DNA from 3 places in the Roseibium sp. R5 genome. Region 1 is predicted to be linked to each of the others. Evidence: riboswitches for the same ligand, from Rfam matches in the RefSeq annotation. Region 1 holds a riboswitch; each other region holds the start of a gene.

Region 1 (10,274 bases):
GCAGATGGCAGCGGGCCGGTTTCCGGGCGGTCTTCAGCCGATCTCGTCAAACTGCAAATGCGTACCGGCACAGATCACCTATGGCTGCTTCAGGACCTTTTTGATCTGGTGGATGGCCGTGTGCCGCTGGTTGTCGAAATCAAATCCTTGCTCCGGCGCGATGCGCAAGGCGACTTTGTCCGCCGCGTTGTTGATCAAGTGAATGCGTATAAGGGCCCAGCCTGTATCAAAACCTTTGATCCGGACATGCTGGCTGTTGCAAAGGCGCACAACAACTCCGTTCTCCGCGGGATCGTGGCAGATGCGGCCCGCCCCGGCCCGGACTACACACGCCACAGCCGGATGGACCGTTTCATATTGCGCCATCTGCTCCATTTTCCGCGCACAAGCCCGCACTTCATCTCCTATGGCGTCAACGATCTACCGAGCCCCGGCCCCAGCATGATGAAAAAGGTTTTCAGAACCCCAATCATGACGTGGACAGTTCGGACACCAGGACAGTTGGAAGTCGCAAAACGGTTTGCCGATCAAATCGTCTTTGAGGGCTTCGATCCGGATCAATAACGGACAAGCATTCCAGGAACGGAATTCCCTCTTGCGGCGCAGCAAAGCGGCTCTACATTCTTGTAAACAATCCTTTTATGGCGGGCCGACACACTGACATGACGTCTTTTATTTCACCGGACAACGAACAGCCGCAAAAACCAGGCGCCGGTGACACGGAGACGACGCTCTCCATTAGACTTCTGTCATCCTTGGCAGATGTGCCGGCTGACAAATGGGATGCGGTTGCCAATCCCGGCTGGATCCTTAGCGAAGGCGGAAACCTGGCGCGCGCACAGGACGCTGTTGCGTCTCAAGATCTCACTTCCGCGCTAGCCCCTGAAGCTGATTCAGATTCTGAAGAAACAGACTTCAACCCTTTCTTATCCCACGCTTTTCTGGAAGCCTTGGAGGCATCTGGCTGCGCGACACGCCAGACTGGATGGATGCCCCGGCACATGGTGCTGGAGGATGGTAAAGGCGCGGTTCTTGGAGCCGTTCCCGCTTATCTGAAAAGCCACTCCCAGGGTGAATATGTCTTCGATCATGGTTGGGCCGACGCATTCTACCGGGCGGGCGGCGACTATTATCCAAAACTCCAGATATCGGTCCCTTTTACTCCGGCGACAGGCCGCCGTTTTCTGACCAGCTCCGACATCAACAGGGAAGCTGGGCTCCAGGCACTCGCAGCTGGCCTTGTACAGGTTTGCCAACGCACCGGCGCCTCCTCGGTTCACGCGACTTTTTTGACTAAACCGGAATGGGACTCGCTTGGCGATCTCGGTTATCTGAGGCGCACAGATCAGCAGTTCCACTGGGACGACAACGGCTACGAAACCTTCGACCAGTTTCTCGGCGACCTCGCCTCGCGCAAACGCAAGGCGATCAAAAAGGAACGCCGCGAAGCCATCAGCGCTGACGGGCTCGAAATCGAATGGGTCACCGGCAGCGATCTGACAGAAGCGCATTGGGATGCCTTTTACGGATTTTACATGGATACGGGCGCCCGTAAGTGGGGCCGCCCTTATCTCAATCGTGCCTTCTTCTCGCTAATCAGTGAACGGATGGCGGACCGCATTCTTCTGGTCTTGGCAAAACGCAATGGCCGGTATGTCGCCGGGGCCCTCAACTTTATCGGATCGGAAACCCTTTTCGGCCGCCACTGGGGTTGCACCGAACACCATCCGTTCCTGCATTTTGAGCTATGTTACTATCAGGCAATCGACTTTGCCATTTCCAAAGGCCTGAAACGCGTCGAGGCCGGCGCTCAGGGAGCGCACAAATTGGCGCGCGGGTACCTGCCGCAAACGACCTATTCTGCCCACTGGATTGCCCATGAGGGCCTTCACGACGCAGTCGCAGACTTTCTGGAGCAGGAGCGGCGCGCCGTTCAACGCGAAAACGAAGCGTTGGCTGAACATGCCCCTTTCCGGAAAGGCAGCTAAAACTTCCATTTGCCACGCGCCTGAGATCCAACAACAATTTGCCTCTTTCACAAGATCGGCATTCGTCTGCACAGGGCTTGCCGGATCGCGTCCAATCCATTACCTAGGGACCATCATCAAGAGTTGGGACAGATGCCCCACGCCAACCTGCCGATCCGGGCAAGGTGGTTCTTCGAACAGAAGATGCGGCCGTGAACTTCAAGTTCAAAGGCAACGAATCGGATCGAAGAAAGGCATCTGTCTCTGGTTACAGGACGCGCAAATGCCGATAAAAATTCCAAACGATCTGCCCGGCCGCCCCATTCTGGAATCCGAAGGCGTGATGATCATCCAGGAAGCGGATGCCATGCGTCAGGACATCCGCCCCCTGCGCATCGGTCTTCTCAACCTGATGCCGAACAAGATAAAGACAGAGACCCAATTCGCACGCCTTCTCGGCTCCACCCCGCTTCAGATCGATCTGACGCTGGTGCGCATGACCAACCACGTGCCACGGAACACGCCAACGGAGCATCTGGAAGCGTTCTATCGTCCCTGGGAAGAAGTCCGGAACGAGAAGTTCGACGGGTTCATCATCACCGGAGCCCCGGTGGAGAAGCTGCCCTTTGAAGATGTCGGATACTGGCAGGAAATGCGCGATGTGCTGGATTGGACCCAGACACATGTTCATCGCACGCTGACCATCTGCTGGGCGGCTCAGGCGGCCACTTATCACTTTCATGGCATGCCGAAATATGCGCGGGCCGACAAGGCAACGGGCGTCTACCGGCAACGGACGCGCGCGCCGGCCTCGCCGTATCTCCGAGGGTTTTCCGATGATTTCTGTCTGCCCGTCTCACGCTGGACGGAAACCCGGAAGGCCGACATTCCGGACGGCAGCAATCTGATGGTGCTGGCGGAAGATGACGAGACCGGTATGTGCCTCCTGGACGATCCGGAGCATCGCTGCCTGCATATGTTCAATCACATCGAGTATGACACGACGTCTCTGGCGGATGAATTCGAACGGGACAGCCAGGTGTCTGACACGCCGATCCGGCCGCAGAACTACTTTCCGGATGACGATGCCACCCGGCAGCCGGTGAATCGCTGGCGGGCCCACGCGCATCTCCTGTTCGGCAACTGGATCAATGAGATGTATCAGTCCACACCGTTTGATTTGAACAATATCGGCGAATAATCGGACACTGCCGGGCGGTCACAACCCTTGTTGTCGAACCGCCTGGCGGAGTAATGTGTCCGTCGACATTCGAAGACTTTTTCCCTTTTTAGAGGTACGCATGCCGATCGAAACGCCCGCCTACGACGACCAGAACATCTTTGCCAAAATCATGCGCAGAGAGCTGCCGAGTCACAAGGTCTATGAAGACGACAAGACGGTCGTGATCATGGACATCATGCCGCGCGGTGACGGACATGTGCTGGTCATTCCGAAGGCTCCATCCCGCAACATTCTGGACATCGCGCAAGAGGACCTGAACGCGGTGATGGCCACGGTCCAAAAGATGGCGCATGCAGTGATCAAAGCTTTTGGGGCAGATGGCACCACCATTCAGCAGTTCTCTGAACCAGCCGGCGGCCAGGTGGTGTTTCACACCCATGTCCACATCATCCCGCGCTTTGACGGCGTCAAGATGAAGCCGCACACCGGTGAAATGGCTGACAACGATCTACTTGCCGAACAAGCCGACAAGATCCGCGCTGCGTTGAGCTAAGCCTCAAACCCCGCGACACTTCTCCGGAGGCAAGTGCTGTGCCTCCGGATTTCACGACGACGCCTTGGATCAACTCGCGGCGGCGATCCCTGCCGGGTTCGCAGCGGCCTCATGCGCTGCATCGAGCACAGCCTCGTCTTCCAAAACTCTCTCGAAACTCGGCCGTGCGGTAATTCTCTCGGCATACTCGGTAAAGACCGGCCAGTCCGGCACCAGACCGAACATCAAGGTCCAGCGCAGAGCAGATCCCCAGAAGATGTCTGCTGCGGAAATCTGATCTCCGAGGAGATAGGGTGCTCTTACAAGCTGCGCCGCCAGAGCCTTCATCACGGCGTCATAGCTGCAATACGGCGCGATCTGCTGCGGTATATCCGTGTTGAACGCCTTGTTGACCACGGCGGGCTCAAAGGATGCAGCATAAAACGCCATCCACCGCAGATAAGCGCCACGCCGCGGATCGCTCAAACCTGGTGTCAGTCCTGCCTCGGGATAAAGATCAGCGGCATACAAGGCGATGGCGACAGATTCGGTAATAACCGTCTCACCGTCTTGAAGCGCCGGCACCTTACCTAGAGGATTGATCTTCAGATACTCTGGCGACTGCAGGTCACCAGCTTTCGCATTGTGTACTTTCAGCTCGTAATTGGCACCGAGTTCATCCAGCAGTACGCGGAGCGTGCTGGCGCGGCTGCGCGGTGCATAATGAAGCACGAGTTTGTGATCGGTCATGGCGGGGCTCCTTTGATCCGGTGTGGCCATTTGGCCAATGCGCGCCATGTATCAGCCCCCTGCTGACAGCCTTCTGTCAGGAGTGTCAGGAGCCCAAGATCCACCATCCTGTCAGTAGAAAAACAACCGCAGACAGCACTCCGACGATCACGCGCTGCCCGAGAGCCAAGAAGCAGACAAACCCGAAGGCCGCGGCCGCCAGCCGCAACCAGATCGGCGTGTCGCCCAGCACACCTTGGGGAAACAGAACAAGCTTGGAGATCACACCTGCAACCAGTGCCGTTGCAACGCACCGGACCCAGATGAAAAGTTCGCTGTCTTCGCGCAGTTTGCCGCCGGCAAAAACACCCAACCACCGCCACACATCGGTTGCAAGCCATCCTGCGACGAGGATCATCACATAGGGCCACCACCAGGTTTCCGTCATCAGGTCACTCATGACAGTCCCCGGCGCCAAAATCGTGTGACGAGATAGGCAAGCGTTCCGCCAAGCAGGCCAGTCCAAAGGAGATCAAGACCCGGAAAATAAAGGAAGAACAAAGGGCCAAGCACAAGGCCGGAAATCATCGCCGCCTTGTCGGCATTCATCCGCGCAGCGCCCCACAAGGAACACAGGAAGTAGACCGGTGTCACAAGGACAAGAGCCCCGGTGGCCATGGGCGGCATCCGCTCCACAAGCATGTAGGCAATCCCGGTGGACACAAAGACAAAGCTGGTCACCCCGCCGCCAAACCCGATGAAGAACGGCAACCGCCCTTCCCTCGGCAGGTCGGGCAAGTTATTCATCGCGTAGACCCAAGCCGTCACCGCCACAAAATGCGATGCGATCAGCAAGTGCCAGGTTTTGGTCTTACCCGGCACCTTCAGGAACGGCATCAACGCCATCGTCATGGGCATCAGACGCACGGATGCCAACGCAACCGCGACAGCGGCGGGGATCAATCCCATGCCCGACGCCATGGCTCCGGTCAAAACCACCACGGATGGCAAGGCCCACACCGCCCCTGTCATGAGAAGTGTTTCGGCCAGGCTCAATCCTGTTTCGCGGGCCATCCCGGCAAACCCGACAAAAGCAGACGTCAGGATGAAGGCGGGAATGGAAATCGCTGCGCGCGCGCCGCGCAGCATCCAGCCCCGGCCGGAAACGGGTGGCTTCGAGGATAGTTGCGGTTGCCCCGTGTCCTTTGAGGCAGTCATGAAGGCGTTTCCAAATTGCTGAAGTTAGTAAGGATTCCTTACCTTTATCCAGCAAACCTGTCCAGCCCACTGTCCGGTGGCTTCGGCCACCCGATCAAAATCCGCTTTAGACCGACCGTGTCAGCCCGCCATCAATTCGTATGTTCTGACCCGTGACATAGGCCGCTAAATCACTGGCGAGATAGGAAATTAACCCGGAAACCTCCTCCGATCGGCCATATCGGCCCATCGGGATGCGCGACCGGCGGTCTTCCTTTTCCGGCAAGCTGTCGATGAAGCCGGGCAACACGTTGTTCATGCGCACATTCTCAGAGGCGTACTTGTCCGAAAACAGCTTGGTGAAGGCAGCAAGACCGGCCCGGAACACGCCGGAGGTCGGAAACATCGGATCCGGCTCGAATACGGCAAAGGTGGATATATTGATGACAGTGCCGCCGCCCTGGCGTGCCATGATCGGTGCCACCAGACGGCTCGGACGGATCACATTCATCAAGTAATAATCCATTCCGAGATGCCAGTCTTCATCCGAGATCTCCATGATATCGCCCTTTGGACCGTGCCCGGCAGAGTTCACGAGAACATCAATGCGCCCGAAGGCAGTCATTGCCTTGTCGACAAATGCTTTCAGGTCATCGTTGCTCAGGTTTGAACCGGTGTGACCAATGCCGCCCAGTTCCTTTGCCAGTGCCTCCCCCTTCCCGGAGAACGACAGGATCGCGACTTTGAACCCGTCTGCCGCCAGCCGTCTGGCTGCATCCGCGCCCATGCCGGATCCACCAGCTGTAATCAGGGCCACTTTTTGTTCGCTCATGATATGTCTCCTTTGGGCATAGTCTTAACGATGAAGCATCTTCTTGACCAATCATGCTTTCTGCACCTAAACAGTAGAAAAGCTACTGCTTTAGTGAAACGGCGATGCGTCCTCCCAGCCTCAACAAACTCAGAGCATTTGATGCTGCGGCCCGGCACCTCAATTTCCGGCTGGCTGCAGAGGAGCTCAACCTTACACAAGGGGCAGTTGCCCAACAGGTTCGCGCTCTGGAGGATGAACTTGGTGTTCAGCTGTTCGACCGGCTTCCCCGCGGTCTCGCGCTGACCGCACCGGCGGAAAGGTTTCACGCTCAAGTTCGGCGTGGGCTCGATGAAATCGATCGGGCGATAAACGATGTATCCCAACAGGTTCCACGCATCACACTCAGCCTGCCCCCGTCCTTTGCCGCGCTGTGGCTTGTTCCCCGTCTGCCTGGTTTTCTGGACAAAAATCCGGGATTGGATCTGGCAACACTGGCCACCGAGCGGCTGGCAACCTTCAAAGGCGACGGCGTCGACCTGGCCATTCGGATCGGCGCCCCACCTTTTACAGGTCTCAAGAACCATTTTCTTGCACCAATTCGACTGGCAGCCGTTGCGTCGCCGACGCTGACCAAGGATCGAAAGACAATAGAAAATATTCAGGATATGCCGCACCTGCGCATTCTTCTGGACAGCCACACCTCCTGGAACGAGGTGCTAGGGACAGAGCTGCTGCCGGAAGACGTCACTTACCTGAGCTTCAGCCATTCCAGCCTTGCCATCAACGCGGCGTTGGAGGGGCAAGGTATCGCCCTTGTCCCGGAGCTTCTGGTGCAACGGCAACTCTCAAACGGTGCATTGACGTGTTTGTGGCGCCAGCCCGATCAGGGCATCGGCACACGCGGCTACCATCTTGTTTACCCGGAAAACCCGGTCCGATTTGGCGAAGCACGGCAAAAGGTGATTGATTGGATCTGCCGGGAGTTTGGCAAAGACCAGCTGGCATAAGACCTGCTCAGTTTTGCTGCGTTCTAACGTCCGTTCGGGCCATCCAAAGCAGTGCGCCTTGCGTAAGCAAAGCAAAAAACAGCGCTGGACATTGCCATATGACGATCTTTTCGCCGACCCGCGAAGCAGCTCTCCAACACCTTGACGATTTTACGCCGCAGATGGGCCAGGCCTATGCAGCTCAGCGGAACTATGATCGCGGCCCAGGCAAGCACACATCCGTTTCCGGCTTGTCGCCGTTCATCCGCCGGAGGTTGATCAGCGAGCAGGAAGTTGTGACCGCAGCCCTGCAAAACCACGGTCTTGATGGCGCTGAAAAGTTTATTCAGGAGGTGTTCTGGCGCGGCTATTTCAAAGGCTGGCTCGAACGCCGCCCTGCGATCTGGGAATCTTATCAGCAAGGTCTGGCCACCGACCTGGAGGATCTGGAGAAAAACAGCGGCCTGCGTCAGGCAGTGACCCGTGCGGAGGCCGGGCAAACCGGGATCGACTGCTTTGATGCCTGGGTGGATGAGCTCGTCCACACTGGATACCTCCACAACCACGCACGTATGTGGTTTGCGTCCATCTGGATCTTCACTTTGAAGCTTCCCTGGCGGATCGGCGCAGATTTTTTCTATCGCCACTTGCTGGACGGAGACCCTGCCTCGAACACGTTGAGCTGGCGCTGGGTTGCCGGACTGCACACGCGCGGCAAGACCTACGAAGCCCAAGCATGGAACATCGCGAAGTTCACAGGTGGTCGGTTTGCGCCGGAAAGTTCAGACTTCGAAACCGGGGTGACGTCACTTGATTGGAGCGAGCCGAACGGGCTCCCGTCCGCCCAACCGACACGAGATTTTGCTGCGCCGGAACCGGGCAAGGCAACGGCTCTCCTCCTCACCGAGGACGATTGTCTGCCGGAGACACTGATCCCAGACGGCATCGAATTCGTTGCAACCGCGACGCTGACATCAAGTGACCTGAGATCACCACGACCTGTTCCAGACCACATTCGCTCGTTCGAAGCAGGAGCTTTAGAAGATGCTGCACAACGGATTGGACAGGCGGCGACAAGGTTAAACACCGCTTCGCCGGCCCCAATCATTGAGTGGGCGGCAGAAGCCGGAGCCAAGCAGATCGTCATGCCCTATGTCCCGGCCGGACCGCTCAAGGACTGGCTGGACGCATCCCGGCCGAAGCTCGAAAACCATGGCCTCACCCTGACCGAAATCCGGCGTCCTTGGGATGATGCGATCTGGCGCTATGCAACGGCCGGTTTCTACAAGGTGAAGAAGGAGATTCCAAACATCCTCAACCGACTGGAGATCGCATGACCGAACCGGTTGGCATCGGCATCATTGGGGCTGGCATGACAGGGCTCTCTTGCGCCCGTACACTCAAAGATGCCGGACACACGCCTGTGATTCTGGACAAAGGCCGCGGAATTGGCGGGCGCCTCGCGACCCGGCGGGCCGACAATGGCCTTCAGTTTGACCATGGCGCGCAATACATCACAGCAAAGACTAAGGAATTTCAGAAACTGATCGAAAGCCTCAAGTCCGTTGATGCCGCCGGTGAATGGGACATGGGCGAGCGGACTGGCTTTGTCGGCGTACCCTCAATGAACGCGCTTGCAAAAGTCTTGGCCAGTGACCTCGACATCCGCCGGCAAGCACAAGTGCGTTCGATCACCGAGACCGAGGGCCACTGGTCTTTGGAAATCGATAAAGACACCCTTGTCTTCGACCGATTGATCATCACCGCCCCGGCCCCGCAAACCATGGCTCTACTCGGCACCGACCACCCGATCTCAAAACAGATCGCCCATGTCAGTCTTTTGCCCTGCTGGACCTTGATGGCTGCCTTTGACGATGAGGATGACGCTCTACCCGCTTCCCACCGCGACCCGGATGCCCCGCTGGCCTGGATCGCGAATGAGAAAACCAAGCCAGGGCGCCCCGGCCGGACTGCATTTGTCGCCCAGGCAAGTCCTAACTGGAGCGAAGACCATCTGGAGCTCGACAAAGCCGTCGTGGCTGACCTGATGCTGAGCGAGCTTTGCAAGACCCTGGACCTTGACCGGGGCAAAGTGGTTCATATCGACGCGCACCGGTGGCGCTATGCCAAGGTCGGTACTCCGCTCGGCCAGCCGTTTCTTTCAAACGCGTCGAAAACGCTTTTCCTGGGCGGTGATTGGTGCCTCGACGCCCGTGTGGAAGCCGCATTTCAAAGCGGCACTGCAATCGCGGAAACCCTTCTCAACGATCTGTGACGCAGCATATTCAACGAACACACCGGACAACCGAACCCATTCCCAAAACGAGAGAGGCAGCAAGCATGGATTTGCCGATCGAGAACGTCCAATCATATCCACGGCCACCAATTGTCGAACCGGTTCCGCAGCGGATTCTGATAGTTCTGGGGTCCGTGGAGATCGTTAATACCACGCGGGCTTTACGGGTGCTCGAAACCCATCACCCGCCGACCTATTACATTCCCCCGGAGGATGTGAAAGCTCATTTGCGCCGCCTCCTCCAATCCACCCTATGTGAGTGGAAAGGCGCCGCCACCTATTTCGATGTGTCGGCCGGCACCCGAACGGCAAGGGCCGCCGCGTGGCACTATTCCCGGCCAACGCCCGAATTTCAGTCGCTCAAAGACCACCTCGCGTTCTACCCCGGGAAAATGGATCTTTGTCAGGTGGGTTCAGAGCGCGTCGATCCGCAAGCGGGAAAATTCTACGGTGGCTGGCTGACCCGGAACCTTCACGGAATACCTAAAGGTGCCCCGGGGACTGAACACTGGTAACCGGATAAGACCTACTTCCTACTAACGAAAACGGGCGCCCATTGGGCGCCCGTTT
Region 2 (10,274 bases), 2.2 Mb from region 1:
GTTCTGATCCACTACAAGCTCAGTCAGGCGGACATTGCCAACATGGCCGGAGCTGCCCGTGAGAATGTCAGTCGGGTCCTGAACGATTGGAAGCGCTCTGGAACGATCAGCCGGATCTCCGGCTACTATTGCCTGGAACAGGTAGACTTTCTCGAACAAGCTTCAACACTTTAGGCAAGGCGCCGAGCATTCATATCTTCTGCGTGCCGGCCAGGATCGAACCAAGCGTTTGTTCATTCAGGCTGTCGAGGAACGCCTCCGCCGCCCTCGCCATCGCGCCCTTGAGCGCGCAGCGCGGTAAAAACGGGCAGCTTGCCGGTTCATCCTTGAGGCACGCGACCACGCCAAGATCTGGTTCAATCAACCGCACCACATCGCCAATGCGGATGTCATCTGCCTCTTTGGCAATCCGGATCCCGCCGCCACGGCCCCGGGTCGTTTCCAGGTAGCCGGCCTTGGCAAGTTGAGCCACTATTTTCATGACATGGGATTTCGCCAGGCCAAGTTGCGCGGTCAACTTGTCCACTGTCTGCGGGGCATCTGATTGGCTGATTGCCATCAGGAGTCTCAAGGCGAAATCACTGGCTTGACTGAGGCGCATTTCCAGAACTTTCAAAACATTCATTTTATATGTTGATTTTAGCGTGCACTTCTGCCATTTAAAAGATTCATTTTATATGAATGTTATGAGGTTGCGATGCAAATCAAACAAACACCACAGGAAACAGGTAACGCGGTCGCCCGCTCCGACGGGGCCTGTGAGGTGCAATACGCCGAAGTCACTCCCGAGACGATCCGGATCCTTGTGCATTCATTCTATGGGACTTTACGCCAGCAACCCCATCTCGGTGAGATCTTTGAAAAGCGTCTCGGAGGGCGTTGGCCGGAGCACCTTGAGAAGATGGAACGGTTTTGGCAGTCCGTTCTCCTGAAAAACGGGACCTACAAAGGCAAGCCGGTTCCGGAACACCTGAAACTAAAGGAAGTGGTCAGCTCGGATTATGGCGATTGGCTCGACGTATTCCGGCCGGTAGCACGCGAGATTTTTGTTTCGGACGTTGCCGAAGAGATCATCGCCATTGCCGAACGGATTGCTCAGAGCCTGTGGCTCGCAACGTTCGGTTTTGCCGGCAGTACACCGCCGGGGGAACTCTTTACTGAACAAGCCTGATAGGAGGGGCTCATGTTACCGGCAATCGTCTTGGTGGCCGAAGGTCTGGTTGTTTTGTGGTTCGCGGTCTTCATCGGAATGATGGTGTCCATGTACCTGGATTCCAGATCCATGCCTTTGCCACGCCTCGATGTGGCGGGGCGAACGCTGATTGGCAGCGCCAAACTCGCCTTTGCGGTCGGAATGACCGCATTGGCGGCACTGACCTATTATGAAATCCCTATGTTCTGAATTTACAGGAGACACCAATGTTCAGTGCAAAATGGACACAACGTGGCTTACCCATCCTCTTGATCTGGATTGCAGCACCAATGCCGCTTTGGATCATGGCCATTCTGATGCTGATTATCTGATTGATAGCGTTGTGTTTTGAAGCGGTTGGGCTAGGCTCGGTAAAACACGAAACTGGAGCGACCGCTTTGAGTGAAGAAACACCGCAAGGGGAACTGACCCTCCGGACAATGGCAATGCCGGCCGACACCAATGCATCTGGTGATATCTTTGGCGGGTGGGTGCTGTCTCAGATGGATCTCGCCGGTGGGATTGCCGCGGGGCAAAGAGCGCAGGGCCGCGTTGTCACGATCGCAGTCGACAAGATGAAATTCATCCGCCCGGTCCATGTCGGAGATGTCTTGTGTGTTTACACAAGCGTCGGCCGCGTCGGGACAAGCTCCATGGAAATCAAACTGGAAGCCTGGGCTTTGCGCCACCGTTTCGGCGGCCGGGAAAAAGTCACCGAAGCGATTTTCACGATGGTCGCCGTTGATGACCAAGGCAAGCCACGTCCAGTCCCCAAGGACACTCCGGCTCCGCAGTAATCAGGCGCGCAAGGATCTGCGCGCCAGCAGGTCCGCAAACAGCTCTTCATCGACCGCGCAAATGCAGCCATTGGCCCAAAGGCGCAACAATGCCTGTAAGCGGTCGACCCGCTCATGCTGGGTCAACCGGCGTTTGTGGCGTGGCAGTCCGCCATACACCCGAATGGTCTTCATGCGGGCCAGCACACAATCTTCCGCGGTAGATTGCCAGATCTCGGCCGCTGTCTGATCGGCCTCTTCGGCGTCCTGGTATCTGATCAACTCGGCCGCTTGTCCGGCCAGCGCATCTTGAAACAAAAAATCCTCCATCGGTTGCCCGAGGAGGACTGGCGCAGGAAAACTACCGCTTCGTTGCCGCGCAGCCTCTTTTGAGTGTCTGGACGGCCGCATCCCTGTTGCGGAAACCACCTTGCCCGGTCGGCAGGTTGGCGAGGGCGCCAGCCCTTCTCTTGATGATGGCAGGCTTATGCCATGAGTTCCGTTTTTTGGCAAGTCATCCAAGAACCGAAGGACTCCAACGGTTATTGATTGCGGTCATAGTCGATTTTTCCATCGACCAGATGAATGCGACGCTGCATCCGGCCGGCAATATCCATGTCGTGCGTAACGGCTATCACTGTGGTTCTTTGTTGATCGACAATCGATTGAAGCGACATAAACACCTGCTCTGTCGCGACAGAATCGAGACTGCCGGTCGGCTCGTCTGCAAGGATCAGGTCCGGCGCATTGGCAAGCGCTCTTGCAACGGCGACGCGTTGACGCTGCCCGCCGGACAATTGGGCAGGTTGCCGGTGCAAAAAGTTCTCCAAGCCGAGATCTTCCAAGAGACCTGCCGCGCGGTCCTTTTGCTCAGCTGCAGCAAGAGCGCCAAGTTTTTGCATTGGAATCATCACGTTTTCCATAGCGGTGAATTCCGGCAAGAGAAAGTGGAACTGGAAGACAAAGCCGATCTTTTCCAGCCGCAAGTGAGCCATTTCGGTCTTCGATAAATCGTGCGTCTTGCGGCCGCCAATCAGGACTTCGCCCTCCGTCGGCCGGTCCAGAAGTCCAAGCAGATACAATAGAGATGATTTTCCAGAGCCCGATGGGCCGGTGATCGCGACGAACTCCGATGTGCCGATCGAAAACGAGATGTTCTCCACGAGAGTGACCGGAACTACAGCCGGAAGAATGCGGGTCAAGCCTCGCGTTTCCAAAAGTGGGGCAGGGGTGGTTGGGATCGGGGCAACGTTCATGTCAGGTCGCGCCCCGGATGATGTCGACAGGATTGAGCGCGGCAGCCTTTCTGGCAGGCACAAAACCGGCAATGCCCGCAGACAGAAGCGCCAGACCACTGGCGATCATGTAATGCACATGAGAAAAGTATATCGGCAGACGGGTCATTTCGATGTCGGTGGTGACCTCGAATTTGATTGTTGCAAGATAACTCGACAATCCAAATCCAAGTGCAGACCCGACAAGTGCTCCGAGCACACCGATCACCAAACCCTCCAGGACGAAAATCTGCTGTATGTCGGGTTCCGGAAACCCCAGCGATTTCAGGATGGCAATGTCCCGGGCCTTTTCATGCACGATCGTTGAAATGATGTTGTAGATCCCGAAACCGGCGACCAGAAGAATACCGCCGACAGCAGTAAACATGATCACGTTGCGGACAAAGAAAGCCTCCATCAGCCCTTCATTGGCCTCTTCCCAGGAGATCGACTTGTAGCCCAATTGCCGCTCGGCCCTTGCAGCAACTGCGACGGCTTCATCGATGTTTCTCAGCCGGATCGTGATGGCATTGATGATGTCAGGTTTTTCCAGAAGGATCTGGACGGCTTTGAGAGGCGCATAGGCGAGGCTTTCGTCGCTGGTGGTGATCCCGGTATGGAACAGGCCGACAATCTTGAACCGTTTCGCGACCCCGTTTGCTGAGGTCAACGTGACTGTGTCTCCAAGGTCAGCGCCAAGCCGTTCGGCTGCCTTGTCGCCTAAAACCAATCCGTTGGAGGTTGTGCCGAGGTCCTCAAAGGCCCCCTCCCGGATGTCCTCGCCAATGTTGGACACGAGAAGTTCCTGCTTTGGGCGGACACCAATCAGCGTCATGCCAATGTCCTGGCCGCTGTAGCGCAGCACAGCCTGACCCGTCAGGCGTTGTGCGATGTCGCCGTCAACCCAATCTCGCAGCGAAGCTAAAGCTTCCGTTGGATTGCGGATCCCACGCAAGTCCTCCAACGGCCGCAAACCGCGAAAGGCAACAGCATCATAAACGGAGCTGGCCGGTTGGGCTGTTGGCGTCCGCTTATCATCCTTGATCTCCACATGCGGAATGGCGTCGATTAAGGTTGCCATGAAGTCACGTTGAGAGCCCTCCATGAGGGCGGCCATGGCAATGGAAAACCCAACACCGAGTGCAACACCAAGCGTGGAGACCACCGTTTGCCGGAGCCTGTTGCGCACATGGGTCGCAGCGATGCGGAGCTGAAGGATCATTCTGGCGTGCCCTCGGCCACCGGCTCAACCTTCTGGCCATCAGAGAGATCGTCGCGAAACGGCAGGAGAACAGCATCTCCGTCAGCAATACCATCGAGAATTTCGACAGCTCGGATCCCGGTTATCCCGGTTTCGACGACGATGGTCTCAACGGTGTTGCTGCTGGAAACAGTCTGAAGCCGCTGACCATCGAGAGCGGCCACCGGTACGAGCACCGTTTCCGGCTTTTCAAGGGTGACTATGTTGATTTCGGTGGTCATGCCGATGTGAAGCGGCGTGTCCTTTGGAAGGTCCAGGTAGACGCGATAGTTCTTCAAAACCGGATCCCCTTTAGGGGTGATCCGGGCAACGGTCGCGGTAAGGTCCTGCCCCGGAAAGGCGTCCGCCCGAACCAGCGCTGTTTGGCCCGCGGCGACTTTTGGAATGTCCTCCTCATTGACTTCTGCGACAAGTTGCAAGGGTTTGGGCTGGCCGATCCAAAACAGGATGTCTCCGGGTTCGGCGACCTCGCCGACAGACCCGTCCTGCCGCAAAACGACGCCATCCATTGGCGCGACGATCTTGTAGTCCCGCAGACGTTCTGTTTGCGCGGCTATGACGGCATTTACCTGAATAAGCTCGCTCTGCGCGCGGTCATAAAGATGTTGGCTGATGACCCGGCGCTCCAGCAGCTGCAGCGCCCGCTCACTCTCAGATTTCGCTAGGGATTGGCGGGCTTCCAGTTCCGCAAGTGCCGCCCGCGCATCGCCGCTGTCGAGCTCGGCCAGCTGATCGCCCTTTTGTACGACCATGCCCTCGCAGCCACACAAGGACACGATGCGTTCTCGCAAAATCGACGTGACCTTCGCCCAGTTGACCGGTTCGACCACGGCTGTTGCGTAGACGACATCGGCAGCCGATCCGATAAACGCCTCGGTGACGGTGACCTTCGGAGGTCTGGCAGACCACCAGTTCCATGCTGAAAAAGCCGCACCGAGAGCGGCCAAAATGAGCAAATAGCGGAAGTATCGCATGGCACTACCTGTTTCGTATCCGGCCAAACTAGTCCGTTTGACGTGGTCCGCCATGCGGTGGATCAATCGACAGATTTCACGAGGAATCTAAACTCTCAATTCTGCTCAGAAAAAGAAAAGCCGGCTGACTGCTCCACCGGCGATATTCTCAAAAGGAAAGGATGATCAGAGGTCCGAGACCTTGACTACCAGCTTGCCTGTATTGCTGCCATCGAACAGCTTGTTGAAGACGATTGGTGCGTTTTCCAGCCCCTCTTCAACATGAAGCCGGTACTTGAGTTTGCCTTGCATCATGAGTTTACCGAGTTCGGAGAACAGCATTGGGTAAGATGCATAATGGTCCGGCATGGTGAAGCCCTTGAGCATCAGACGTCGCCGGATGATGGTCGTCATATCGAGCGGATCCGGATCGATATCGCCGTTGTAAGCGGAAATGAAGCCGCAGAAGATCATGCGGCCATGCGCGGCCATATTGCGGAAGGCTGCCTTGAAGGGCGCACCACCGACATTCTCGAAATGCAGGTTGATGCCGTCCGGAGCGAACTCGGCAAGCCCTTTGCTCAGATCGTCGGTCTTGTAGTTGAGGGCTGCGTCAAAGCCGAGGTCCTTGGTCAGCCAGTCACACTTTTCCTGTGTCCCCGCAATACCGATCACGCGTAGGCCGAGCGCCTTGCCGATCTGGCCGACCAGAGAGCCAACCGACCCGGCGGCTCCGGTTACACAGAGCGTTTCGCCTTCCTTCGGTTGACCCTCAATGACCAGGCCCTGATAGGCGGTCACCCCTGGCAGGCCAAGAACGCCCATATAGTGCTCAATTCGGTCCATTTGCGGGACAACGCTGATCTCGCCGGGAGCCACGTCGACATATTTCGTCCAGCCTGGTGTGCCGGAGACCCAATCACCGACCTTGTAGGCATCAGACTTGCTCTCCTCAACAACGCCAACACCCAACGAGCGCATCGTCTCACCCAATTGAACTGGCGGAATATAGCTCTTTGTGTCCGGCGAGACCCAACCGCGCATCGCCGGGTCCAGGGAGACATAAACGACACGAATGCGCGCCTTGCCATCTGCCAGAGGTCCCATGTCTTCTTCGACACGGTCGAAGTGCTCCGGTCCGAGTTTTCCTTCGGGACGGGATTTCAGGGTCAAGTGCAGGTTCTGCATCTCAGTGTCCTTGGTTTAACGCAAAATGTGTATACGCACCGCATTATACGTAAGCGAACTATCGCATTGAGCGCAAGTGGCAAGATGGGCTCTCAAACGGTTATCGATAACCCGTGTTGTTCTGTCGGTTCGTCAACACGCGGCCACCCAGTCGGGGCTCAATAGTGTGGCGGCTTCTCGATCTGATGACCAGGCAACACGTTTTCAATCAACTCTTCGACCTGATCGGTCATGTTGAGGAGCTTTCGGGTCAGCCGGTCAATCTGTTTCCCTTGCTCAACGACAACGCCATTCAGCTCATCGATTGTGTGCGTGGCGTGCGCAAGATCGATCTCAAGTTTTTCGAGCCTACTGTTCAGTTCGGCACTCATAGCGGTCTCTTCGCATCAAACAATCTTCGGTCACTGTCTAGTGCCATTCCCGATTTACGGCAAACGAATCTGTTGGATGGTGGAATCAGGTTGCAACATGGTACGTGGCACTGATTTTTTTGAGAAAAACAAAAAAATATAGGCCTGGACCTGGATATTTTGTGTGCGTCCATTGGCGGATTTTGAGCGTTAGTTTGCCGCGAACTTGGCGAGCCATATCAGCGGACCGAGTCGTGATTGAATCTTCGATTTTGGTTGTATCGCGTGGTGGGTGCCTGCAAGGGATGCCCTTGAAATAAATGGGATTTGAAAGTGTCGTAAGGTGATTTTGAGGGGTTTTTCGTACAGAGAATCAATGGCAATTGAAAGAAAATACACTTCGCCGAAAAGAGCGGGAACAGGTCAGAATAACGATGCGTTTACATTCAGAGGTTGTATATTGGTAGTTTTATGTATAGAGGTGGCGGGAATAAGAATTATATTGTGCGGTGCAAAATACGCCTCTCAATTTAGATTGTACATATATTTCGATTAAATCAAAAATAGAAATTGGTTACTTGCTCGGTATCAACTCCAATTAATTCCATTATCCGAATATTAGGTTTTCTCTCTTCTGTTGAGAGCATCTTTGATGACGTCTCAGGAGGAGATTAGGGAATGATCAAATCAAAAATTGCGGTACTCCTGATTACCGGACTTTCGATGGCTGGGTCCGCCACTGCATTTGCAGCAGATCGCGGCACGGCAGATGAAGCAACGGCAATGCTCGACAAAGCCGTGGCGCATTATCAGTCGGCTGGGGCGGATACGGCACTCGCAGACTTCTCCGCCACCGATAAGGGTTGGCAAGATCGGGATCTCTACGTTTTCTGCTTCGATGATGCTGGTGTAACGGTTGCTCACGGGGCGAACGCGAAGCTTATTGGTCGTGACCTGTCGGGTCTCAAGGACGCCGATGGCAAAGAGTTCGTGATGGAACTTGTGAGCACGGGCCAATCTGGTGGCGGCTGGGTTGACTACCGTTGGCCGAACCCGGTTTCGAAGAAAATCGAGCAAAAGTCGTCCGTCGTTATGTCCGCTGGCGATCACATCTGCGGCGTTGGCATCTACAAGTAAGGCTCGCCACCGCTCGCCTTAGCCAACCAAATGATACCGATGGCCGTTTCGGCCATCGGCCTTCAATTAGAATATAATATTGGATGGAAAAATGAACTGGTTCGCCAACCTTGCCTTAGCAAAAAAGATGTTCGTCACACCGGTCATCCTGTTGGTGGGATTGGGAGTTGTTTCTGTCATTTCCTTCATGGCGATCGATCAGCAACGCGCTGCCGTTGAAAATCTGAGCCATGTTCAAATCAAAGCCTTTGCGGACATGAACCGCGTAAAGGAAAACCTTTCGAGCGCTCAGCTGTCCCTCTATGATTTGATGACAACTGCGCAAAATGAATCGGACATGGAGAAAATCAATTCCAAGTTCGAACAGTCAACGGCACAACTCAAGGCGATTGTTGCAGACTTTGAAGCTTTGGACTTGTCCAAGCTGGACAACGCCGATCTGGCAGAGCTCCAAGAAGGTGCGATCAAGCACGCCAAAGAGTACTCAGAATCCGCTCTCGGGACGGCCGATATGGCAACCCTGGATGTCGCAACTGCAAGCATCTTCATGAATGATGCGACGCAACTTCACGCCAAACTCGTTGGTGATGTTGATAAGTTGAAGACCGTTGTTGACGGTCTGAGGGTTGAGGCAACTGACGCGACCCTTAATGGCGCGCAAGAAGCTATGAAATTGTTTCTACTGACCGTGGCCCTGGTGGCTCTGGTCGGGTTGATTGCGAACTGGCTGATTTCACGCATGATTTCGCGCCCAATTGTCCAGATCATCGGGTCTATGACCGCACTTGCAGGTGGGAACTCTGACGTGGATGTGCCGGCCACTGACCGCCGCGACGAAATCGGACAGATGTCGCGAGCGCTTGCCGTCTTCCGCGAAAATGCTCTTGAAGTCGAACAACTCGAGCTAGAAAAAGTCGAACGAGAGCGCCTGGCAGCGGAAGAGAAGCGGGCGGCGATGAATGCACTTGCTGATCAGTTCGAAACTGCTCTAATGGGAATTGTCGATACCGTGACGGATTCCTCGTCCCGCATGCAATCGACGGCGCAATCCATGTCGTCCGTTGCTGAACAGACCCAGCAACAGGCAAACACCGTTGCTTCTTCGGCGGAAAACGCATCGCAGAATGTACAAACAGCCGCCTCGGCCGCTGAAGAAATGTCGGCTTCCATCGGGGAGATCAACAGGCAGGTCGCAGAATCGGCGGAAATCTCCAACCAGGCCAATGCGGAAGCGGAGCGCTCCAACGACTCGGTCCGTGGATTGGCAGATGCAGCGAGCAAGATCGGAGAGGTCATCGAACTGATCAGCGGCATCGCAGAACAAACGAACCTTCTGGCACTGAACGCAACCATTGAGGCGGCGCGTGCTGGCGAGGCTGGGAAAGGGTTTGCAGTTGTGGCTTCTGAGGTGAAAAACCTCGCAACTCAAACAGCCAAAGCAACCGAAGAAATCGGTTCGCAGATCTCGGGTATGCAGTCAGCGACTGGGGAGGCTGTTGAAGCGATCCAGTCGATCAGTCAAACGATTGGCCGGATCAAGGATATCTCTGACACGATATCTGGTGCTGTGAGTGAACAAGGCATCGCGACACGTGAAATCGCCGCCAGTACGCAGCAGGCGGCCTCTGGCACTGCTGAGGTCGGTCACACCATCAATGATGTTGCACAAGCGGCTTCCGACACGGGCAATGCAGCCAAGGAAGTTCTTGAAGTTGCCGTCGACCTTTCGGATCACGCTAGGAACTTGCGGTCCCAGGTTGAAGACTTCCTTGGTCAGGTCCGGGCTGCCTAACACGAGCTCTTTCAATGACCTCGTAATTGAAAAGAAAGTGCGGAAAACATTTGGCAGCACCCGCGGCTTCGATCAGTAGACACTCTAATTATCTACAAAATTAGCGATAAGTTCTGTCACAAGCTGTTTCTGCCGATTTAAGTCTCCAGCTTCCTTCAAAGACAGATAGTTGGTGCCCGATTGTATGTGTTGGGCACCAAACGGCCTGGTGTTGGCCGAATATCCGAGACTTTGAGCATAGGCGCCCAATCGAAGCATGCGTGTCCACAAGTCGGCACCGGTTATGACATTCTCCAAGCCGACTTGCATGTTTGGATCTTTGTAATAGGTCTCAATGGCGTCGATCGTCAT
Region 3 (10,274 bases), 1.9 Mb from region 1:
ATTGCCGTCTGGACAACATCATGCCCCTAGAAACCTGGCTCGCCTTCGTCGCCGCCTCTCTCATCCTGACCATGACACCTGGTCCCAGTATCCTATTGGGTATGGTTCATGCCTTGCAGTTCGGGACGAAACGCACGCTCTATACTGCCCTCGGAGACATCTCCGCCAATATGATCCAGATGCTGCTGGTCGCAGCAGGCCTGGGCATCATCATCGCCAACTCGGCAGTCGCGTTTCAGGCCATAAAATGGGCAGGTGTCGGTGTGCTGATCTTTATGGCCGTCAAAATGTGGCGGTCAGCACCAACTCTACCTGACGCAGCAACACCAGATCGGTCGTCCCACCCGGCGCGGCTTTACGCGAGCGGCTTTGCGGTTGCGTTTGGCAACCCGAAGGCACTGGTCTTTTTCACCGCCTTCTTTCCGCAATTCATAGATCCGACGGCGCCGGTCCTGCCCCAGTTATCGATCATGTGCCCAACCATGGCCGCACTCGATTTTGCGTTTGTGATGCTTTATGCGGCCGGTGCCAAACAGTGCCTCGGTTTCCTGAGACAACATCCAAGACTTCTGAACCGGACGGCGGGCGGCACCTTGCTGACGGCGGCCGGACTTCTGGCATCGACGCGTTAGATCAGGATGTCAGGGGCTGATCTCTTCAGCAATCAGCGGCAGCAATCCGGGAAAACGAGTATCGATCTCCTCCCTGCGCAATGCTGCGGCTCTGGAATTGCCCCGATCGACTTGCCGGATCAAGCCCGCTTCCCGCAACACCCGGAAATGGTGCGTCACTGTGGCCTTGCTGACCGGAAGCTGGAAGGAGGCACAGGTTCGCTCCGTACCCGTGTCCGCCCGGACCAATTCCCGGATCACGCGGCGCCGATGAGGATCTGCCAAGGCGGTGAGGACCTTTCCCAGGTCCAGATCGACCGGCTCCAGATTGTCGTCCTTCTCTCCCATCTCATCCCTCTTGCGCCACTCGATAGGTAAGACTTGCATCTTACCTTTTATTCGCCTAGGTACGACACACATCATACCTAAGGAGATCTTCATGTCCAATCCTGACTTCGCGCTCCCGGAACCCGACGCCGATGAAACCGGTCCTTATGCGCTGGTCGGTCAAGCCCGCGCACGGCCCGGTTCTGCTGAAAAACTGGAACAGGCACTTGTTGCGCTCGTCCCCCCGACACGGGAAGAGACAGGCGCGCTTCAATATCACGTGCATCGCGACCGGGCCGACCCGGATCTCTTTGTCTTCTACGAAGCCTGGGCGTCTCTGGCAGACCTAAAGGAACACCTCCAGATGCCGTACATTCAACAATTCCTTGCAGGCCATCAGGAGCTTGTTGACGGAGAGATGCAAGTCACCTGGCTCAAAATGGCCAGTCCTTATCCGGGAGCCTGATCAATCGTTGAAATGGCAGACTATATCGCCGCCAGTGCCTTTTCGACGTCCTCAAGAAGATCCTGCGGGTCTTCCAGACCAACAGAAAGGCGCAGGATGCCGTCGGTGATGCCAAGCTCGGCGCGGGCTTCCTCACCGATCGACTGGTGGGTGGTCGTTGCCGGGTGGGTGATCAGGCTTTTGGCATCACCGAGGTTGTTAGAGATCCGGATCAGGTCCAGCGCATTCACAAACCGGAATGCAACCTCCTTGCCGCCCTCGATTTCAAGCGCCACCATCGTCGAACCACCGCGCATCTGACGCTTGGCGATCTCGGCTTGCGGGTGATCGTCCCGCCCCGGGTAAATCAGGCGTGTCACCTTGGACTGACCCGCCAGAAAGTCCGCAATCTGGCCGGCACTGTTCGTCTGCTGTGCCACGCGCAGCGGCAATGTTTCGAGCCCCTTCAAAAGCACCCAGGCACTGAACGGGCTCATGTGCGGGCCAGTGTGTTTGACAAAAGGCATCACCTCTTCGGTGATCCACTCTTCATCCGACAGAACCACACCACCAAGACACCGCCCCTGCCCGTCAATGTGTTTGGTGGCGGAATAGATGACCACATCCGCGCCGAGGCTCAGAGGAGACTGGTACATCGGCGTCGCGAACACGTTGTCAACGATCAGGCGCGCACCAACCGACTTTGCAATTTCCGCAACCGCAGCGATGTCAATGACTTCCAGGGTCGGGTTGGTCGGGCTTTCCAGGAACAGGGCCTTGGTGTTCGGCTTGACGGCCGCTTTCCACTGCTCGATGTCCGTCCCATCGACCAGCGTGCTCTCAACACCAAAACGCGGCAGCAGGGTCTCGCAGATGTAGCGGCACGAGCCGAAAAGGGCCTTCGCCGCAACCACATGATCCCCCGCCTTGACCGACGCCATCAGGGCAAGATTGACCGCGGCCATGCCGCTGGCGGTTGCCCGCGCAGCTTCCGCGCCTTCCAGCATCTTGATGCGGTCTTCGAACATCGCGACGGTTGGGTTGGCATACCGCGAATAGACAAACCCCGGATCTTCACCATTGAACCGTGCTTCGGCCGCTTCCGCACTGTCGTACACAAAACCCTGTGTCAGGAACATCGCCTCGGACGTCTCGCCGAAAGGTGAGCGGGTCGTGCCGCCATGAACGAGTGCGGTTGCAGGGCGCCAGTTGGTTCCGGCGGTGTTCTTGGTGTCAGTCATGTCGATGTTCGCTCCAAACGAAAAAACCCCAGCCTCAAGACCGGGGTTTGCACCTCCGGCCTTTTTAGCGACTTGTTTAACGTGGCTGCAAGCCGGCCGGCCCAAATCACCACGAGGTGGCTTTCACTTAAGCGAAAATGGGCTTTCGGTCAATCTACCTCCCCCTTTTCCTGAGATTGGCCAGAAAGAGAGTTGGCGGGGCCAGCCGCATCCGTTAAGGACGTTAGACGACGATTGCAGGATGAATTGATGAACGTATCAGCGGACCAAAGCACCACAGGCAGCGCATTGATCGCCGCGAGCGGAATTTTGCCCGAGCGAGTCATTCAGGCGATGTTCGCAGCGCAGGAGATTTGCGCAGCGCAACCCCCTGTCAAAGGTCAAATTCAGCCTGCGAGCCTCGATCTACGGCTTGGAACCGTTGCCTACCGGGTACGCGCAAGTTTTCTGCCCGGTCCGGACATCAAGGTGGCGGACCGCTTAGAGCAGTTGAAGCTTCATACCATTGATCTTCAGGACGGGGCCGTTCTAGAGACGGGGTGCGTCTACATCGTTCCGTTGCAGGAAAGCCTGGCGCTGCGGCCCGACATTTCGGCAACGGCCAATCCAAAAAGCTCCACCGGGCGTCTTGATGTGTTCACCCGCGTAATTACGGACAATGGCCAGGCATTCGACACCATTCCAGCCGGCTATGCCGGACCGCTTTATGCAGAAATTTCGCCGCTTACTTTCCCGATCCTGGTGCGTTCCGGCTCCCGCCTCAGTCAGATACGCTTCCGGCGGGGACAATCGCTGATCCCGGATGCTGATCTTGAAGGCATCCACAAATCAGAAACCCTGATGAGCGGCGGCAATGAGCGGATCGGCGGCGGTGTCCAGCTTTCCATTGATCTCGAAGGCGAAGGCCCGGGCAGCCTGATCGGTTACCGCGCCAAACATCATTCCGGGCTGATTGATGTTGATCTGGTCGGCGCTCAAGACCCGCTTGATTTCTGGGAACCGATCTACCGCCGGCAGAATGCTGAACTGATCCTTGATCCGGACGCTTTCTATATACTCGTCAGCCAGGAAGCCGTGCACGTCCCACCGGACTATGCCGCCGAGATGGTGCCCTTCGATCCACTGGTCGGGGAGTTCCGGGTGCATTATGCCGGTTTCTTCGATCCCGGCTTCGGCCATGCGGGCGCTGGCGGTGTAGGCTCACGCGCGGTTCTGGAAGTCCGCTCCCATGACGTGCCCTTTATCGTGGAACACGGGCAGACCATCGGCCGCCTTGTCTATGAACACATGGCCGAACGGCCCGCGACACTTTATGGCGAGGGCATCGGCTCCAACTATCAGGGCCAAGCCTTGAAGCTCTCCAAGCATTTCAAGGCATCAACCTGAACACTGAATGTCCTTGAAAACCATCACCCGCGAATACGAAGGCTTCCTGGAAGACCGGAAGTCCCGGTTCCTGGCCTTCTTGGTGCCGATTGAGCAGTTCGACACCCGTCTGGAAGAACTGCGCAAGGAACACCGCAAAGCCAATCATATTGTAACCGCGCACCGGCGGCTTCTCGATGATGACCGGATCGAGGAAAGCGGCAAGGACGATGGCGAACCTGCCGGCACGTCCGGAATGCCGACCTTGCGCGTTCTGCAGGGCGCAGACCTGATCAATTGCGCTGTTTTAATCGTCCGGTACTTCGGTGGTACGAAGCTGGGCGGCGGGGGCCTTGCCCGCGCCTATTCAGGCGCTGCGCAAGACGCGATCGCGAATGCCGAATTGGTGCCCTTCCAGAAGCTCTCCCGCAAGAGGGTCAGCGCAGACTTTGCATCGAGCTCCGAGCTGGAACGGAAAATCACTGGCCTCGGACTGGACGTGGTCTCGCGCGACTACACGGAAACCGGAGTGGTCCTGATCGTTGAAGGGCCGGAGGATCTCCTGGATGCCCTTGACGGCACCGCGGACGGTTAGAACTCGAAGCCCAAGCCGCAGTCCGCTGCCACGATCATTATCGCCAGACGATCGATAAGATCGCTTTCTCACGCCCGCGGCGCTACCTTGACAAGAACAGAGGATCAGCATCCGTTTTCTGGAGTGGAGTAAAAGGCTTGTTTTCAGCGACGAAACGATCTCTGGCCTTGACCGCCATGCTGCTGTTCGTCCCTTTTCTCCTTGCTGCACTGTGGATTACCCTCTTTCAAGCCGGACCTAATCGGCTCATTTCCGGTGGGCCAGAAGCCAGCCCTTTGGAGCGGAAAGTCGGTCAACTGATCATGGTTGGGTTTAACGGCACCAGCCCATTGGATCCGGGTGTCATGGCTGTCAGCGGCCAACTTGAAAGTGGCCGCATCGGTGGCGTTATGCTGCTTGGCCGCAACATTCAAACACCCGACCAGCTGACCACCTTGACTCGCCACCTTGCCGATCAAGGTTCCGTGTCTTCTATCTTTATCGCAGTTGATCAGGAAGGCGGCCAGGTGCAGCGTCTCGCCCCTCTTGGCGATCCCATGACCTGGAGCGCGGCGAAGAACCTTCCAACCGCCACAGACAATTGTGCACCTCGCAAGGTCCGCGCTTATTATGCCCGCCGGGCCGCCCAACTCGGCGCCTACAACATCAACGTCAACTACGGCCCCGTCGTTGATGTGGACATCAACCCGGACAATCCGATTATCGGCAAGAAGAAGCGGAGTTTTTCCGCTGACCCGGCCACAGTTACCAATTGTGCTGCGGGTTTTATTGCCGCCCATCAGGCCGCTGGAATAGCAACAGCACTCAAGCACTTTCCAGGACACGGATCTTCAACGGCGGACAGCCACTCCAGTTTGCCGGTGATCAGCCAGTCCTGGCGCGAGCATGAACTGGAGCCTTATCGCGCGCTCAGGCAGCAGGACCGGGTGGACATGGTGATGATGGGCCATCTTGTTCACCCGCGCTTTTCCGACACGCCAGAAACTCCAGCCTCTCTTTCGAAAAAGGGGATTGCGGAGGCCAGAACCCTGGCCGGCAAAGATGCTGTCATCATCACTGACGATCTGGAAATGGATGCAGTCTCTGATCGGTTTTCGATCGAAGACGCAGCGGTGCAAGCGATCGCCGCCGGGAATGATATTGTGCTCTTTTCCAGTTTTGACCGGACCGATCCTCAGCTCGGTGACCGGGTCAACGCCGCTATTGTGGCCGCCGTTGTGGATGGCCGGATCAGTGAAGCACAGGTTGACCAGGCTGCCGCGCGGGTTGCCGCCTTAAAACACCGCCTCAGCCGGTTTCGGGTGGGCGTTTGGCCAGAACCGCAGTCTGCAAGACTGGGCACTGGACCGAAGAACACACCACCCTCCTACGCCGCAGCAACTACGATTTTGCCGTCTGCTCCCGCAGCTCCTTGAGTTCGGCCCGCAAGGCTTTCACTTCTTCCAAAATGAGGCCCGTTTCATCATGAATCGCTTGGCGGTTGGCGTCGGCTTCCGCTTCATGCTCCTCCTGCATGGCGGAGACGATGATACCGATGAAGAGGTTCAAAACCGTGAAAGCCGTGCACAGGATGAACGGCACGAAGAAGATCCAAGAGAGCGGATAGACTTCCATGACCGGCCGGACGATCCCCATGGACCAGCTTTCCAGCGTCATGATCTGGAAAAGCGTATAGAGCGATGCCCCAAGATCACCGAACCATTCGGGAAACGATGCCCCAAAGAGTTTGGTCGCCATCACTCCGAACACATAGAACACCAGCGCCATCAGAACGACGATGGACCCCATGCCCGGCAAGGCGGCAATCAACCCGCCAATAACCCGCCGCAGAGATGGAACAACGGAAATCAGGCGCAGAACACGCAGGATGCGGAGCGAGCGTAAGACTGAGAGCGTGCCGCTGGACGGCAACAATGCGATTGCTACGATGAAAAAATCAAAGAGGCTCCAGGGATCCTTGAAAAAGCGCAAGCCATGCGCAAACAGACGCAGCGCGATTTCGATCACGAATATGCCGAGGATCGTCTGGTCGATTGCAATCAAAACCGACCCGAACCGGTCCATGACGAACGGGCTGGTTTCCAGCCCGAGCGTGATCGCATTCACGACGATGATCGCGATGATCCAGTATTCCCACGTGCGTGAGGTAACCAGGGCTTTGATTTTTTCCCGCATAGTCTGTTCCGGAGCCTGAAATATTCCAAAGGCGCTGCGCCGCGCGGAACATGGAGGTTCGGGCCGGTCTTGGCAAGATGGCAGCGGGCGGGATAACACAATTCCACCGCTTGACAGTTCGCCGGACTGAGCGCACTAAAGATGGGCTCAAGCGGGTGTAGCTCAATGGTAGAGCAGAAGCTTCCCAAGCTTAAGACGAGGGTTCGATTCCCTTCACCCGCTCCAATGATTTCAATAACTTATAAACAACTTCTCCACTTCCCGTTTTTTCGGGAAGCACGGGGGAAACACACGACCGCGTTTTGCCATCCCGTTTTGCACGGCATATTCACTCTAAGACTTAATAGAAAATCTCCCGTCCTTGCCGTCCGAAAGGGCAGTTTTCAACCTTTTACAAATTGCATCGCGGCTGTCCATTGCCGGCCTAACTGTCCAATCTGCCGTCCGCGCGCATACACGCTTGGACAGCCTGCCGCATCGAATGGGTAAAGGGAGCGGGAACGGTCTAAAGCCCAAAGCGGACTTCCAGCGCCCACATAAAGAACCACCCGTTTGGCACCACATTTTATCTAATTCGGACGCAGATAATTCAACCAGGCATCCATTCGGATCATCACCTTGCGGATCAAATGTGTTGCGCCCGCCGTTTGTGTATAGATCGCCGCGGTCCCGCCAATCCCGCCAGGCATCTCTGCAAAGCCACCGCCACTGTCGTCAATTTGGAGCACCACGCCCATTGTTTCGTTCGGTCCGTGATGGGGCGCAAGGGATGGCAGGATCCCGTTTGGCGGCAACTGGCCCGCTGCGGTGATCCTCACAAGTGACTCCACCTGCGCGGTGAACACCTTGCCAGGAAGGTAGGCAAACGTGACTTCAGCCGGTTGGTTCGGTTCAATGAACCGGACACGCGTTTGCGGGATGGAGGCAACAACCCGGCCAGTCGCTACTGGTGCGAATGCCATCCAGGACCGGAGCGGCAGGTTGCTGACCCTTTGACCCGGACGCAAGGTCAACGCGAGGACATACCCATCTGCCGGCGCTCTGATGACAGTTTCGCGCAAATCGAATTCCGCCCGGCGTAGATCTGCTTCCAGGCGTGCAACTGTTGTGTTTTGACCATCAATTTCAGAGGCAAAGGCGAGACGCGCCTGCTCTGCTGTCGCCTCGGCACGGGTCAGCGAGGCTTCGGACGCAAGATAGGTGAGCCGGAGTTGTTCAACATCGCTTTCCGAAAACGGCGTACTCTGGCGGCCCAAAGCTGTCGCATTCTCGTTGGCCGTGCGCAGCCTATCGAACTCGTCCTTGGCCCGATCCCGATTTGCCGCAGCTTCTGACACCGACGCTTCGGCAGCCCTGAAATTTGCCTCAAGTTGCGGAACCGCTTGTTCCGCTTCTGCAAGCGCAGCCCGGCTGCGGGAAACCGCCGCTTCGAACGGTTCTGGATCGATCTTGAAAAGGACCGTTCCTTTTTTCACCAGCAGCAGCGGCTGAACCGGCACCTCGGTCACTTCCCCGGAGACGTTGGGCACAATTTCGATGACCGACGTATAGGAGCGGATGGGGCCGCTGGGCGCCCCCCATTGCATGGGAATGAACAGCACCACCAGCAGCAAAACCAGCCACAGGACAGGCGAGATCTTCCAGAAAGTGGTGAGCCGGATGACACCAGCCTTGATGAGACCGAACAGAACAGCACAGTAACAAAGGGTCAGGAAAACAATCACGCGTCACCCTCCACACCGCTGTTCCGTACTGGTTCCTCACCGTCTGTGTAAGCCCAGATGAAAGCGATAGGCATCAAAAGGCCAAGAGTAAGCGCGCCCCAATAGCCGCACATCGCCACGGCCTCCGCACGCCGGTGCCCCCGCCGTTTTGCGATTTTTCCGGGCCAGACAGCAAGAAACAGCCACCCGCCGATGAGCGTTGCCAGCAACACCAGCAGCACGATCAGCGCGAAAATCATGAGAGGGTCCAAAACTGCCTCCAGTTAGTTAGTTCACACCATCACGCGCGATCCGAAAGCCGATGTGATTGGAGCCAAGGCTCCTCTCCGCCGGTTGACGCGCTGAGGGTCGGTAACGAAAGCAGTACGACGGTGCACAGAGCCAGGAACCGCCCTTGACCACATGCCGGGCGCCAACAGCTGAATTGGCAAACTGCTCTGCGAGCGTCTTGGACGGGCCGCCCGGGTTGGTTTGATCCTTGGTCGGATGGCCAGGGATCCACCAGTCGGACACGTATTCCCAGACATTTCCGGCCATGTCGTATAATCCATACCCGTTGGGAGCATAGGAACCGACGGGCGCACTGCCATGATGACCGTCTTCCGCGGTGTCAACACTTGGAAAGACGCCCTGCCAGGTGTTTGCCTTCCAGCCTTCTGATGGATCGTAATCCTCGCCCCACGAGAATTGCGCACCATCCAGCCCGCCGCGTGCTGCGAACTCCCACTCGGCTTCTGTCGGAAGGCGGCCGCCTACCCAGTCCGCATAAGCCTTTGCATCCTCGATCGACACCTGAACGACGGGATGGTTTTCAAGGCCTTCTATCGAGCTTTCGGGGCCACGGGGATGCCGCCATTGAGCACCTGGCACATAGCGCCACCACAAATTGATGTCATTCAGCGCAACAGCTTCTTTTGGCTGGGCGAACACCATAGACCCTGCTTTCAGAAGGTCCGGGGGAAGATCCGGGTAGTCCGCCGGATCCAGGTCCTTCTCGGCCGTCGTTACATAACCGGTCGCTTCCACAAACGCTGCGAACTCGGCGTTTGTCACTTCCGTCTTTTGAATGGAATACGGCCGCAAGGTGACCTGGCGGACCGGCGCCTCTTCCCGGTAGTGCTTGCCCGACCCCATGGCGAAGGTTCCCCCTTCAAGGCCCGCAAATCCATGACTTTCGGCAAGCGCAACCGTTACTCCAGTAGGAACATGAGCCGCAAAAATCAGAGCAGCCATAAGGCCAAGACGACCCAACCGAATGGTATGCGTTTCAATCCGGAACATAAGATCCCTTCTTAATCCAGGAGCAACGACCGCAAGTGGTCCAGGTCATCGTCCGATTGATTGAGACCTTTTCCAATGTAGGCTTTGAGGCTGCCATAACTTTTTTCGGCCTCCTTGCGCGACGCATCAATGTAGGACGGCTCCAGGACATAAAATGCCTCGATTGCGGCATCGTTCTTGGCTCTTTCACTTGTCGGCATCTCGATGTCCATAGCAAGCGATTTCAAGTGTTCGATGCGCGGGATGACTTCGACCGCTCGGGTTTCGTTGGACCGCAGGTAGTCTTCTTGGACCGTTTCCCAGGGAACACCGAGCGCGGTCAGGATCAAAGCAGCCGCGGTGCCCGTCCGATGGACCCCATGAGAGCAGTGAAAGACCACCGGGTAATTCGCTTCGTCAGCGAGGATGTCAAAAAGGGCAGCATATTGGTCATCGGCCAGCCCATTCACGAGCTCTTCGTGTATCTGCGGATTGAACTCGGGCGGAAACCGCCTGAAGTCTCCGGTCTTT

Evidence for each region. Region 1 has a riboswitch for S-adenosylmethionine ahead of AC0J4F_RS15145 (homoserine O-succinyltransferase). Riboswitches for the same ligand answer to the same signal wherever they lie in the genome.
Region 2: linked by a shared signal. The riboswitch ahead of AC0J4F_RS00885 (hypothetical protein) and the one ahead of AC0J4F_RS15145 (homoserine O-succinyltransferase) in region 1 are both predicted to bind S-adenosylmethionine.
Region 3: linked by a shared signal. The riboswitch ahead of AC0J4F_RS23730 (O-succinylhomoserine sulfhydrylase) and the one ahead of AC0J4F_RS15145 (homoserine O-succinyltransferase) in region 1 are both predicted to bind S-adenosylmethionine.

The regions. Positions count from the first base shown of each region.
Region 1 covers NZ_CM146910.1:3,208,765-3,219,038, reverse strand. Annotated here, with positions in the region: gene AC0J4F_RS15155 (glycerophosphodiester phosphodiesterase family protein) at 1-564, shown strand, start outside; gene AC0J4F_RS15150 (GNAT family N-acetyltransferase) at 663-1,988, shown strand; SAM-I-IV-variant riboswitch at 2,097-2,216, shown strand; gene AC0J4F_RS15145 (homoserine O-succinyltransferase) at 2,251-3,168, shown strand; gene AC0J4F_RS15140 (HIT family protein) at 3,275-3,703, shown strand; gene AC0J4F_RS15135 (glutathione S-transferase family protein) at 3,773-4,432, opposite strand; gene AC0J4F_RS15130 (AzlD domain-containing protein) at 4,518-4,871, opposite strand; gene AC0J4F_RS15125 (AzlC family ABC transporter permease) at 4,868-5,629, opposite strand; gene AC0J4F_RS15120 (SDR family oxidoreductase) at 5,736-6,440, opposite strand; gene AC0J4F_RS15115 (LysR substrate-binding domain-containing protein) at 6,545-7,429, shown strand; gene AC0J4F_RS15110 (FAD-binding domain-containing protein) at 7,528-8,745, shown strand; gene AC0J4F_RS15105 (NAD(P)/FAD-dependent oxidoreductase) at 8,742-9,683, shown strand; gene AC0J4F_RS15100 (DUF427 domain-containing protein) at 9,749-10,219, shown strand.
Region 2 covers NZ_CM146910.1:173,917-184,190, reverse strand. Annotated here, with positions in the region: gene AC0J4F_RS00910 (Crp/Fnr family transcriptional regulator) at 1-174, shown strand, start outside; gene AC0J4F_RS00905 (RrF2 family transcriptional regulator) at 191-625, opposite strand; gene AC0J4F_RS00900 (group III truncated hemoglobin) at 698-1,171, shown strand; gene AC0J4F_RS00895 (hypothetical protein) at 1,184-1,402, shown strand; gene AC0J4F_RS00890 (acyl-CoA thioesterase) at 1,633-1,989, shown strand; gene AC0J4F_RS00885 (hypothetical protein) at 1,990-2,286, opposite strand; SAM-I-IV-variant riboswitch at 2,328-2,450, opposite strand; gene AC0J4F_RS00880 (ABC transporter ATP-binding protein) at 2,511-3,224, opposite strand; gene AC0J4F_RS00875 (ABC transporter permease) at 3,226-4,464, opposite strand; gene AC0J4F_RS00870 (efflux RND transporter periplasmic adaptor subunit) at 4,461-5,531, opposite strand; gene AC0J4F_RS00865 (MDR family NADP-dependent oxidoreductase) at 5,643-6,644, opposite strand; gene AC0J4F_RS00860 (SlyX family protein) at 6,803-7,015, opposite strand; gene AC0J4F_RS00855 (cache domain-containing protein) at 7,673-8,131, shown strand; gene AC0J4F_RS00850 (methyl-accepting chemotaxis protein) at 8,223-9,923, shown strand; gene AC0J4F_RS00845 (hypothetical protein) at 10,008-10,274, opposite strand, start outside.
Region 3 covers NZ_CM146910.1:5,067,978-5,078,251, forward strand. Annotated here, with positions in the region: gene AC0J4F_RS23715 (LysE family translocator) at 21-632, shown strand; gene AC0J4F_RS23720 (ArsR/SmtB family transcription factor) at 642-959, opposite strand; gene AC0J4F_RS23725 (putative quinol monooxygenase) at 1,051-1,404, shown strand; gene AC0J4F_RS23730 (O-succinylhomoserine sulfhydrylase) at 1,425-2,624, opposite strand; SAM riboswitch at 2,668-2,747, opposite strand; gene AC0J4F_RS23735 (2'-deoxycytidine 5'-triphosphate deaminase) at 2,874-4,010, shown strand; gene AC0J4F_RS23740 (YigZ family protein) at 4,018-4,584, shown strand; gene AC0J4F_RS23745 (glycoside hydrolase family 3 N-terminal domain-containing protein) at 4,722-5,999, shown strand; gene AC0J4F_RS23750 (ion transporter) at 5,965-6,759, opposite strand; tRNA gene AC0J4F_RS23755 (tRNA-Gly) at 6,911-6,984, shown strand; gene AC0J4F_RS23760 (HlyD family secretion protein) at 7,329-8,483, opposite strand; gene AC0J4F_RS23765 (DUF3302 domain-containing protein) at 8,480-8,722, opposite strand; gene AC0J4F_RS23770 (formylglycine-generating enzyme family protein) at 8,751-9,764, opposite strand; gene AC0J4F_RS23775 (tyrosine-protein phosphatase) at 9,776-10,274, opposite strand, start outside.